One region of the Kineococcus sp. GCM10028916 genome, then DNA from elsewhere that is predicted to be linked to it. Evidence: riboswitches for the same ligand, from Rfam matches in the RefSeq annotation. Region 1 holds a riboswitch; the other holds the start of a gene.
The links. Region 1 has a riboswitch for cyclic di-AMP ahead of ACFQ46_RS16245 (C40 family peptidase). Riboswitches for the same ligand answer to the same signal wherever they lie in the genome.
Positions count from the first base shown of each region.

Region 2: it holds a riboswitch for cyclic di-AMP, as region 1 does, so the genes downstream of both, ACFQ46_RS23915 (transglycosylase family protein) here and ACFQ46_RS16245 (C40 family peptidase) in region 1, are expected to answer to the same signal.

Region 1 is NZ_JBHTFM010000016.1:535,896-541,809, reverse strand. It holds gene ACFQ46_RS16260 (MFS transporter) at 371-1,690, shown strand; gene ACFQ46_RS16255 (cryptochrome/photolyase family protein) at 1,729-3,111, opposite strand; gene ACFQ46_RS16250 (metal-dependent transcriptional regulator) at 3,263-3,946, shown strand; cyclic di-AMP (ydaO/yuaA leader) riboswitch at 4,234-4,433, shown strand; gene ACFQ46_RS16245 (C40 family peptidase) at 4,436-5,305, shown strand; gene ACFQ46_RS16240 (HNH endonuclease) at 5,723-5,914, shown strand, end outside.
Region 2 is NZ_JBHTFM010000022.1:43,453-49,366, reverse strand. It holds gene ACFQ46_RS23930 (ABC transporter ATP-binding protein) at 1-21, shown strand, start outside; gene ACFQ46_RS23925 (ABC transporter permease) at 18-1,190, shown strand; gene ACFQ46_RS23920 (TrmH family RNA methyltransferase) at 1,210-1,842, shown strand; gene ACFQ46_RS23915 (transglycosylase family protein) at 1,908-2,579, opposite strand; cyclic di-AMP (ydaO/yuaA leader) riboswitch at 2,578-2,748, opposite strand; gene ACFQ46_RS23910 (lysophospholipid acyltransferase family protein) at 2,929-3,687, opposite strand; gene ACFQ46_RS23905 (SDR family oxidoreductase) at 3,792-5,914, opposite strand, start outside.

The DNA.
Region 1 (5,914 bases):
CGCCCCGTCGCCCGGGTCCGCTCCGGCGCGCCGGCGGTCGGGGAACTTCTTCGGAATTCGGCGTGACAACGGCGCGGGAGCGGTCTTACCGTTGACCTACACGGGAGAGGAGGTGGTCCGAAGAATGGTTTCTCTTGGGACGCGTGAGGTGGCTGCCCGCTAGCAGCTGCGTGAACGGACGCGGACCGCTCTGGTCGCCCCGCGCAGCGCGGCGAGATCACGGCAGTCACCGGGTCCCCGGGCGCCGGTCTGTCCAACCGGCCCGCACCGTGACGGCGAACGCCGTCGTGGGGGCGGAAGCGCCCGGGGACTTCCCACGCCCCCGTCCTCCGCGCTGAAGTAGCCCCGGGCCACGACCTATCCTGACCGGGTGAGTCCACCGCCGGCGCGATCCGGCCCCCCGAGTCCCGGTCCCGCACCGACCCGCCGCCGGTTCCTCGTCGACACGACGCCCCTGCGCGAGGTCCCCGCGTTCCGCCGGCTGTGGGTCGGCCAGTCGCTCGCCGCCATCGGCACCCAGCTCACCGTCGTCACCGTCGGGTTGCAGGTCTACTCCCTGACCTCCTCGACCTTCGCCGTGGGACTCGTCGGGATCTTCGCCCTCGTCCCCCTCGTCGGGCTGGGGCTCTACGGCGGTTCCCTCGTCGACGCCCACGACCGCCGGCGGGTGGCGCTGTTCGCCTCCGTCGGGCTCTGGGTCCTCTCCATCGCCATCGCGGCCCAGGCCTGGGCGCACCTGGACTCCGTCGGTCTGCTCTACGGCCTCGTGGCGCTGCAGAGCGCGGCGTTCGCGATCAACAACCCGGCCCGGTCGGCGATCGTCCCCGGAATCGTCCCGCGGGCGGTGCTGCCCGCGGCCAACGCGCTGTCCGGGATGACGAACGCCATCGCCCTGACGATCGGGCCGCTGCTGGCGGGACTCCTCGTGGGGGCGTGGGGCTTCCAGGCCGCCTACACCGTGGACGCGGTCACGTTCGTCGCCGCGCTGGCCGGGGTGCACGGGTTGCCCGCCATGCCTCCCGAGGTCCTCGGGGGGTCGCAACGGCCGGGACTGCGATCGGTGCTGGAGGGGATCCGGTTCCTGGGGACCCGCCCGAACATCCGGATGACCTTCCTCGCCGACCTCTGCGCCATGGTCTTCGCCATGCCCCGCGTCCTCTACCCCGCGCTGGGGGCGGCGGAGCTCGGCGGCGGTGCGCGGACGGTCGGGATCCTCGGTGCGGGGTTCGCGCTGGGTTCGGTGCTGGCCGGGTTGTTCTCCGGGCCGCTGGGGTCGGTGCGTCGCCAGGGTGCGGTCGTCATCGGCTGCGTCGCCGTCTACGGCGTCTCGGTCGCCGCGTTCGGGGCGGTGCTCGTCCTGGTCCCGCAGGGGGCCTCCGTGAAACTCGTCCTCTGCGTCCTGCTGCTCGCCGTCTCCGGCGCCGCCGACGCCGTCAGCTCGATCTTCCGCGGCACGATCCTGCAGGTCGCCACCCCCGACGCGCTCCGCGGCCGGTTGCAGGGGGTGTTCATCGTCGTCGTCGCGGGTGGACCGCGCCTGGGGGACCTCGTCCTCGGGTCGACCGCCTCCGGCGTCGGTGAGGGTTTCGCGGCGCTCGCCGGGGGGACGGCCTGCGTCGTCGCGGTGCTCTCCCTCGCCCGCTGGCAACGGCGCTTCCTGCACTACGACGCCCGGAACCCCCGACCCTGAGCCCCCGGCCCTGAGTCCCGGCGCTGAGTCCCGGTCGGTCAGCCCTTGACGCGGGCGTAGTCCTCGAGGGCGACCTGGCGTTCGTGGGCGTGGTCGACGATGCGCTCGGGGTACCCGTGGTCGTAGCCGCCGGGCGCGTCCCAGGGGGTGTGCGCGGACTTCCCCGCGAGGTGGCCCAGCTCCGGGACCCAGCGGCGGACGTAGCTGCCGTCGGGGTCGAACTTCTGGCCCTGGGTGATCGGGTTGAAGATCCGGAAGAACGGCGAGGCGTCGGTCCCCGACCCCGCGACCCACTGCCAGCCGTGGTTGTTGCTGGCGAGGTCCCCGTCGCGCAACCAGTGCATGAACTCCCGCGCCCCGGAGCGCCAGTCGACGTGGAGGTCCTTGACGAGGAAGCTCGCGACGATCATCCGGACCCGGTTGTGGACCCACCCGACGGAGCGCAGCTGGCGCATCCCGGCGTCGACGACGGGGAACCCCGTGCGCCCCTCGGCCCAGGCCGTGAACGACTCACCCACGGGTTCGTAGTTCATGGCCGCCAGTTGCGGTCGGTAGTACTCCCGGGCGGACTCCGGGCGGTTCCAGAGCACGTCGGCGTAGAACTCCCGCCAGCACAGTTCGGTCCGGTAGGTCTCCGCCCCCACCGACCGCTTCGCGCGCAACGCGGCCAGCAGGGTCCGGGGGTGCAGCTCGCCCCACTTCAGGGCGTGCGAGAGCTGGGAGGTGCCGTCGTGGTCGGGGCGGTTCCGTTCGCCGTCGTAGTCGGCCAGGGCGCCGTCCAGGAAGTCGTGCCAACGCGCGAAGGCGGCGTCCTCGCCAGCCTCGGGGAGTTCCAGGTCGCCCAGGTCCGGCTCGGCCGGCCAGTGGGAGCCGTCGACCCCCGCACCGTCGTGCACCCAGTCGACGTCACCGGGATCGGCGGCGGGCGCGGGCCAGCCGTGCTCGTTCCAGGCGCGTGAGAACGGGGTGAAGACCTGGAACGGCTTGCCGGAGCCGTTGAGGATGGTCCCGGGCCCGATGGCGTAGGGCGTCCCGGTCCGGACCAGTTCACGGTCGTGACCCGCCAGTGCCGTCGCGACCGCGTCGTCGCGCCGACGGCCGTAGGGGCCGGCGTCGGCGCTGACGTGCACCCGGCGGGCCCCGACCCGTGCGGCGACGTCGTCCACCACCTGCGCCGGGTCGCCCGCTTCGACCACGAGGTTGCCGTCCAGGGACGCGTCGAGCGCCCGCAGCGAGCGGAGCAGGTAGGCGCGACGGACGTCCCCGGAGGGCTTCCAGAGCGCGGGGTCGATGACGAAGAGCGGGAGCACCGACCCTTCCGCCGCCGCGGCGAGCAACGCCGGGTGGTCGCTGAGGCGGAGGTCCCGACGGAACCAGAGCACGCTGGTCCTCGGGTCACGGTCCTGTTCGCGGGCGGCCACGCCGGGACGCTATCCGCGCGCCCGCCGCCCCGCCCGGTGGAGGCCCGGTGGACGTGGGGCCCCGACCCGTCGGACGCTCTGCGCGAACACGCCCCGAAGGCCCCGGGGTCAAGGGTGCGACCACCCGTCGCGATGAACGATGATGGGCACCGTGAGCGATCTCATCGACACCACCGAGATGTACCTCAAGACGGTCTTCGAACTGGAAGAGGAAGGCATCGTGCCGATGCGCGCTCGCATCGCCGAGCGGTTGCACCACTCCGGCCCGACGGTCTCCCAGACCGTGGCGCGGATGGAACGCGACGGGTTGCTGCACGTGGGCACCGACCGACGGCTGGAGCTGACCGACGCCGGCAAGCAGAAGGCGATGCGGGTCATGCGCAAGCACCGCCTCACCGAGCGCCTGCTGACCGACGTCATCGGACTGGAGTGGAGCCTCGTCCACGAGGAGGCCTGCCGCTGGGAGCACGTCGTCTCCGAGGAGGTCGAGAAGCGCCTCGTGGCGATCCTGGACCACCCGCACTCCTCGCCCTACGGCAACCCGATCCCCGGCCTGGACGAGCTGGGGGAGGAGTGCTCGACCGAGGACTTCCGCTCCGGCGTGCAGTCGCTGACGAGCCCCGAGCTCGAAGGACGCTCCGTCGTCGTCCGGCGCCTCGGCGAACCGCTGCAGACCGACGTCCCGCTGCTGGCCCGCTTCCACGCCGCCGGCCTGGTCCCCGGGGTCGAGGTCGTCGCGAAGTCGTCGGCCTCCGGCGTCGAGGTCGCGGTGGGCGACGGCGTGGTGGACCTCACGTCGGCCGAGGCGTCGCACATCTTCGTCGCGCTCAGCTGACCCCGCCCCGACCCGGGAACCCCTCGACGACGCGGGGTTCCGGGCCCGGCAGCAGCCCGGACAGCCGCCTGCCGGCCCTCCCGCGGGTGATCCGCGACGGAGGGTGAGGGACGGCGTCACCCGTTCGGCCCCCGCCGCTGCCCGCTCCGCGTCCCCGGTCGTCACTCTCCGTAGATCGAGCTCGACGCGTCGTCACGTCCCCGGCACCAGTTCGTCACCGGGTCGTGACATTCGACCGTGGATCGGGTTATGGTCCACCCGCATCCTCGACAGCGCACGCGGATGCCCTCACGTGGACGCCGAGCCCTGCCACCACGTCGAGGTCCCCCGAGACATTTCATGGCAGGGGTGGGGGAACCACGTTTCCCGGGCGGAGCACGACCACCTGGTCGCGCCGAGTCCTTGGGGTGAAGCCGGTGCGAACCGGCCGGGGGATACTCCCTCCCGAACCCGACAGCTCACCTCGCAGGCGTCGGAGAGGCCACCACCTTGACGACTCGCGTCCAGGCGCGCCACCGCGCCGCCGTTCGTGCCCGTACCCCCCTGACCGACCTGTCCGACAGCGTCGCCCGCACCGCCGGCGGCGCCGTCCGCACCGGTGCGGTCGCCGCCGCCGCCGGTGGTCTGCTCGTCTCCGTCGCTCTCCCCGCGAGCGCCGTGACCAGTGCAGCCCCGGCCGCCGTCGGCTCGAGCGTCGCCTCGGTGGCGACCGCCGTCCCCGCCGCCTTCGGCACCACCGCCGCCGGCGTCGTGTCGGCCCCCGTCACGGTGAGCACCCTGTCGAGCACCGCGACGTTCGCCGCCGCCCCGGCCGCTGCGCCCGTCATCGTCGCCGCCCCGGTCCTCACCCGGGCCACCCGCACGGCGGACGCCGTCCCGGTCGTGGCCTCCAGCGTCGCGGAGAACGCGATCGTGCCGGAGCCCGCGCCGGTCGTCGCGGCTCCGGTGGCCGCACCGGCTCCCGCGCCGGCTCCTGCACCCGCCCCGGTCCAGGCCTCGCTGGGTGCGCGCATCCTCGACGTGGCCGACGACTACGCCGGTGTCCCCTACGTCTACGGCGGCACCACCCCCGCCGGCTTCGACTGCTCGGGCTACACCAGCTACGTCTACCGCCAGGTCGGTGTCGAGATCCCCCGGACCGCCGCCGCCCAGAAGTCGGCCGCGGCCACGATCTCCCGTGGCGACGCCGTCCCCGGCGACCTCGTCTTCTTCAGCAACGGTTCCGGCCGTGCCTTCCACGTGGGCATCTACGCGGGCGGCGGGATGATGTGGGACGCGCCGCGGACCGGCAAGCCCGTCCAGCTCCGCGCGATCTGGAGTGACGCCGTCACCTTCGGTCGCCTCGCTGCCACCGTCTGATCGAGGCAGGTCACCGATCGGCGAGTGGTCGTCGCTCGGTACGCAGGAACGGCGCTCGTCGCGTCCACCGGAAGAGGTTCCCGCCTCCGACGGTGGTGCGACGGGCGCCGTTCTCGCGTTCACGACCCGGCCGATCCGGGCCACCTCCCCGGTTCCGGCGCGCCCGGTGGGATTCACGGGAAAGTTGCTGACTCCACCACCCCTCGCGACGTAGGGTGCCGTCAACGACGACGGCACCCACGGAGGTCCGATGACCAGGCGTCACGGCGGCACAGCCACCGTGGTGCCCCACGCCCTCCAACAGCACGCGGAGCACCACCACCACGTGCACCACCACCACCACCATGTGCACGTCGTCGCTCTCAGAGGCGCCCTCCCCACCGGGGACGGCGCCTCTCGTCGTCTCAGGAGGTGGATGTGCGCACGCTCGTGCTGAACGCCGGCTTCGAACCGCTGGCGGTGGTGTCCTTCCGCAGGGCACTCGTCCTCGTGCTCGCCGGGAAGGCGTCGGTGGTCCTCGCCGACGCCGACCCCGTCGTCGGCGCGACGATGAGCCTCGAACGGCCCTCCGTCATCCTGCTCACGCGTTACGTCCGCGTCCCACGCGGC
Region 2 (5,914 bases), on a different contig from region 1:
TTCCAGGAGGTGTCCCGGTGAACGCCCAGTGGTGGATCATCGCCCAGCGCGAGATGACCGAGAAGTTGCGGGACAAGGGTTTCATCTTCTCGACCGTCCTGCTCTTCGTCCTCGTCGCCGCGGCTTCCGTCCTGCCCGGGGTGATCTCCGGAGGTGGCGACGACTACGACGTCGCGGTCACCGTGCAGGCGCAGCCGTTGGTGGTCGCCCGGCCCGGTGAGGACCCGGACACCCGGATCGAGCTGGAGGAGGTCGCCGACGACGCGGCCGCCGAGGCCGCTGTCCGCGCCGGGGACGTCGACGCCGCCGTGGTCGTCGGGGACACCAGCGCCGTCATCCTGGGTGACCGCAGCGTCTCGGACACCCTGGCCGGCGTCCTGCGCACCCGGATCGGTTCCGCGCAGACCGTGCTGGGTTTCCAGGCGCTGGGGGTGGACCAGACCGAGGTCCAGCGTGTCCTGTCGTTGCCGCCGCCGTCGACGCGACTGCTCGACCCCGACGCGGTGGACCCGTTGCTCGTCTACTTCCTCGGCCTCGCGTTCGCACTGCTGTTCTTCCAGATCGTCGTCCTCTTCGGCTACTCGATCGCGCAGAGCGTGGTGCAGGAGAAGCAGACCCGCGTCATCGAACTGCTCGTGACGACCGTCCCGGTGCGGCAGTTGCTCATCGGCAAGATCCTCGGCAACGGGATCCTGGCCTTCGGCCAGATCCTGCTGCTCGTCGTCGCCGGGGTGGCGGCCCTGCGCATCGCCCAGCCGGAACTGCTGGACAGCATCCCGGGCATCCCCAGCGCCGCCGCGTGGTTCCTGGTCTTCTTCCTCCTCGGCTTCGCGATGCTCTCCTGCCTGTGGGCTGCGGCGGGCGCGATGGCGAGCCGGCTCGAGGACCTGCAGTCGACGGCGACCCCGGTGCAGATGTTCGTCATGCTGCCGTTCTTCGCCAGCTTCCTCGCCAACGAACCCGGTCCGCTGCAGACCGCGTTGAGCTACATCCCGTTGTCCTCGCCGATGGTCATGCCCAAGCGCGTGGTCCAGGGGGACGTCGCCCTGTGGGAACCGTTGCTCTCGCTGCTGATCATCGCGGCCACCGCCGTGCTCTTCGTCACCGTCGCGCGCCGTCTCTACGAGAACAGCCTGTTGCAGACCGGTCGGTCGCTGGGGTTCCGGTCCGCGTGGAAGAAGGCCGTCTGAGCCTTGCGATGATGGACCGGTGAGTGACGAGGTCCAGGAGCAGCGGGTCGTCGGCGTGGGGCCCTGGGAGGGGACCTGGCCCGACGACCCGCGCTTCGATCCCGAGCTGCTGCTCGAGGGTGACCGGCGCAACGTGGGTGACGAGTACCGGTACTGGTCCAACGCCGCGATCGTCGCCGACCTCGACACCCGCCGGAACCCGCTGCACGTGGCGGTCGAGAACTGGCAGCACGACGCGAACATCGGTTCGGTCGTGCGGACCGCGAACGCCGTGAACGCGGCCGGTGCGCACGTCGTGGGCCACCGGCGGTGGAACCGTCGCGGCGCGATGGTCACCGACCGCTACCTGTCCGTCCACCACCACACCGACGTGGAGGCCCTCGTCGCCTGGGCCGCTGAACGGGGACTCCCGATCGTCGGCATCGACAACGTCGAGGGATCGGTACCGCTGGAGACCTACGACCTCCCGCGCGAGTGCGTGATGCTCTTCGGGCAGGAAGGTCCGGGACTGACCGACGAGGCGGTCGCGCACTGCGTCGACGTGCTGGCCATCGCGCAGTTCGGCTCGACCCGCTCGATCAACGTGGGGGCGGCGGCGGCCGTCGCGATGCACGCCTGGGTGCGCCGGCACGTCTTCGACCAGCGTCCCTGACCCCGGTCGGACCACCGCCCGTGATCGTGCAGGGGATCCCTGCACGATCACGGGCGGGAGGGGGATCAGGGGAGGACGAGGACCTGGCCGACGGCGATGTGCGCCGGGTTGTCACCGATGAGACCGCGGTTGGCGTTCCACACCGCGACGTACCCGCCGGCGACGCCGTTGTTCACGGCGATCCGGTAGAGGGTGTCGCCGGGGGCGACGGTGTAGGTGCGGGCGGCGGGCGCCGGAGCGGCCTCGACGACGGCGACCGGAGCGGGGGCCGGAGCAGGCGCGGGAGCCGGAGCAGGCGCGGGAGCGGGCGCAGGGGCGGGAGCGGGCGCCGGGTGGAGCAGCGCGGCCTCCTGGCCGACGGGGTCCGCCGAGCCGTGCAGGCCGAGACGGCGCGAGCAGGACGGCCAGGCGTTCCAGCCCTGGGCCGCGAGCACGCGCTCGGCGACGACGATCTGCTGCTCGCGGGAGGCCTGGTCGGCACGGCCCGCGTACTGCCCACCGCCGAAGCTGGTCCAGGTGCGCGGGTTGAACTGCAGCCCGCCGTAGTAGCCGTTGCCGGTGTTGATGTGCCAGTTGCCGCTGGACTCGCAGTGGGCGAGCGCGTCCCACTCCTGCACGGGAGCGGCCGAGGCGCTGGAGACGGGGCCCAGCAGAGCGGCACCGGCAGCGCCGGCAGCGAAGGTGGCCAGCAGGCCACGGCGGACGAGACGGGACGGGGCGCGACGGATCGCAGACATGGTTGGCCTCCAACGCCTGCGAGGTCAGCTGTCGGGTTCGGGTCGAAGGTGTGACCCGGCCGCGCGGACGCGGCTTCACCCCGAGGACTCCGCAGCGGACTGCGGTGGTCCGAGGAACCTTGGGTCCCCCGCTCCTGCCCACGGGTTCTGCATCCGGCGCGGTGGGCAGGACTCGGCGTCTCCGCGACGTGTCCCCGAACGGGCTCAGGGACGGGCCGACCGTAACAAGCGCGAGGCCCGGCGTACACCGTGCCGTGTCCGCACCGTCACGTGAACGTGCACGAAACCCCTGATCAGGCTGGTGGGCGACGTCCGCGTGTGGCGCAGATCACGCCTCGGAGCGCTCGGATCAGCTGTTCGCGAGCAGTTTCGCGACGGCTTCCTCGATCCGGGGGGTGAAGTCCCCGGCCCGTTCACCCTCGCGTCCGTGCAGCGGCTCGCCGAAGGTCACGTGGATCGGCGGACGCCCCTTCACCGGCCAGTTCCGCTTCGGCGGCATCGCGTCGTAGGTCCCGCGCAGGGCGATCGGGACGACCGGCACCCCGGCCTCCAGGGCCAGGTACGCCGCGCCCTTCTTGAACGGGCGCATCTCACCGGTGTAGCTGCGCCCACCCTCGGGGAACATCACCAGGCTCCAGCCGTCGGCGAGCAGCTGCGAGGACGCGCTCGCCCCCGCCGTCCCGCGGCGTTCGAGGGGGAAGGTGCCGATGACCAGACCCGACGGGGCCGCACGCCACCACACGTCGAAGAAGTAGTCCGCGGCCGCGGCGATCGCGATCCGGCGGCGACGGCGCGGCCCGAGGGCCTCCAGCAGCACCGGGGCGTCCAGGTGCGAGGAGTGGTTGGCGACCAGCACGGCCGCGCCACCGAGGCGGTCCAGCACCTCGGCGTTGTGCACGTGGACCGTCACCTGCGAGCGCAGGACGGGGGTCATCAGGACCCGCTGCAGCCCGGAGCGCACCGCCGTGGCCGGGGCCGAGCGCACCCAGTCGTTGCGGTGGACCGCCCGACCGGCCTTGTCCTCGGGAGCAGACCCGGAGTGCTTGCGCAGCAACGGCAGCGCACGCACGATCCGCGTCGGTCGGGGGATCCCCATCAGCCTCGCCATCCTTCGGTCCTCGACACCGGCGGTCCGCATCGACTGCTCGACGGTGTGGAGTGCACGGTTCGCATCCTGCCACGTCGACCCCCCGGGGAGCCTTCCGGCACGGCTCAGTCGGTGCCCGCGAGCACCTGCTGCGGCACCCGCAGCCGCCGCGCGGGCGAGCTCGCCGCCCAGTCCGCCACCGGCCAGCGCGAGGCGCGGGCCACCCGGAACAGCGGGACGTCGGGCGAGACGGCCGTCGGGTTGCCCACCGACTTCAGCAGCGGCACGTCGACGTGGGAGTCGGCGTAGGCGTAGCTGGCGGACAGGTCGGCCCCCTCGACCTCGGCGTAGCGGCGCAGCCAGGCGGCCCGCGCCTCTCCGACCAGGGGTGGGGACTTCAGGAAGCCGCTGGCCCGACGGCGCCCGCCGAGGTCGAGCTCCTCGTCCAGGTCGGTGCAGACGACCTCGTCGAAGAGGGCCGACAACGGCCGCGTCACCTGGCGCACGTCCCCCGTCATGAGGATCGTCCGGTGCCCGGCGTCGCGGTGACCCTGGATGCGCCGCAACGCGTCCGAGGAGACCTGCTCCAGGAAGCGCGGCGCGTGCACGTCGTCGACGTAGGCCTCCAGCAGGTCCAGGTCGACGCCCGCGTACCCGCGGAAGAGGGAACGCAGGAAGCTGCCGCGGTCACGCCGTTCGGCGGCGATCCACCCCGGCAGGTGGCGCATGATCCGGCCGAACTCCGCGACCCGCGCCGGGGCGTCCAGCGCCGAGAGGCGCAGCGTCAGGTACGAGTCGACGACGGTCCCCGGGATCAGCGTCCCGGCGAGGTCGAAGACCGCGAGGACGGGAGCCGAACCCTCCGCGACGGGCTTCAGCGCCCGCGGGCCGGTGGACTCGGTCAGCGTGCGCCGACGGCGGATCTCCTCGTACTTGCGCATCTGCGTCGTGACGCTGGGGCAGTGGCTGTCGAGCCAGTAGTGGCGCCAGTCCACCGTCGAGGTGTCGAAGCCGAAGAGCTCCGCGTCCGCGGGGTCCAGCGACTCGTGCAGCGCCAGCGTCTTGTCGTCGACGAACCGGAGCTCGGCCTCGGTGTAGGCCTTGTACAGGTCCATGTAGCGACGACCGCTGTCGAGCTGCCGGCTGAGGCTGTCGAGCTTGCGGGAGGCCTCGCGGACCCGTTCCGAGCGCGGCGCGAACGCCAGCAGCCGGTTCCCCGCGCCGGTGAGCAGCTCCCCGGCCCGGACCTTGCGCTCCACGGCCCGGCCTCCCGGGAAGTCCCACGTGGGCATGACCGCGGGGGAGGAGTCGAAGGGGTGCTCCGTGAAGTACTCGCGGATGAACTCGTAGATCTGGCGGAACGTCAACGGGTTCCGGTTGCCCGAGGACACGTGGTAGTACGCCGGCTGCGACAACGGCGGCGGGGTCGCCGACGCGACCAGGATGGCGTTCACGACGTGGTCGATGGGCACCACGTCGAGGACCGCGTCCGGTGCCGCCGGGAACTCCGTCAGCTCACCGCGGCCGTAGGCCAGGATCAGCGGCTCGGCCATCTTGAAGCCCTCGATCCAGCCCGGGTGCGGGTGCTGGACGGCGGACTCCACAACGCTGGGGCGCAGGATCGTCGTCGGGATGACGGGGGCGGCGATCTCCTCGACGAGTCGCTCACCCATCGACTTGGTGAAGGTGTAGCAGTCCGTCCAGCCCAGCGTGCGGGCCCGTTCCTTGCCCGCGGCGCGCTGCTGGTCCGCGACCCAGCGCACCCGGCGTTCCTCGGCCCCGGCGGCCACGCTCAGCGGCCCCGCGCGACCGTGGTCGCGTTCGGCGGCACGCAGGAACGTCCGCAGCTGCACCTCCAGGCGGGAGTCCTCCTCGATGCGGGCCGCCAGGCGCAGCCCCGCCTCGGTCTCGGTGCGCCAGTCGACCCGGTGCTCCACCGCGCGTTCCGGGACGGCGCCCCGACGTCGGCCACCGACGAAGGCCGTCGAGACGTGCACGTAGTGGACGGCGCCGTGACCCCGTTCGTTGGCCTCCAGCGTCCGCTCGACCAGCGCGCGGGTACCCACCACGTTCGTCGTGAAGGCGTCCTGGATCAGCGGGTCGAACGAGACGTCACCCGCGCAGTGCACGACGACGTCGATGTCGGACGGCAGCTCCGGCACGTCGGCGAGGTCACCCTCGAGCGCCTGCACCCGCGTCTTCAGCAGGTCGTCGACCTCACCCGCGGCGCGGAAGATCTCCTTGCGCA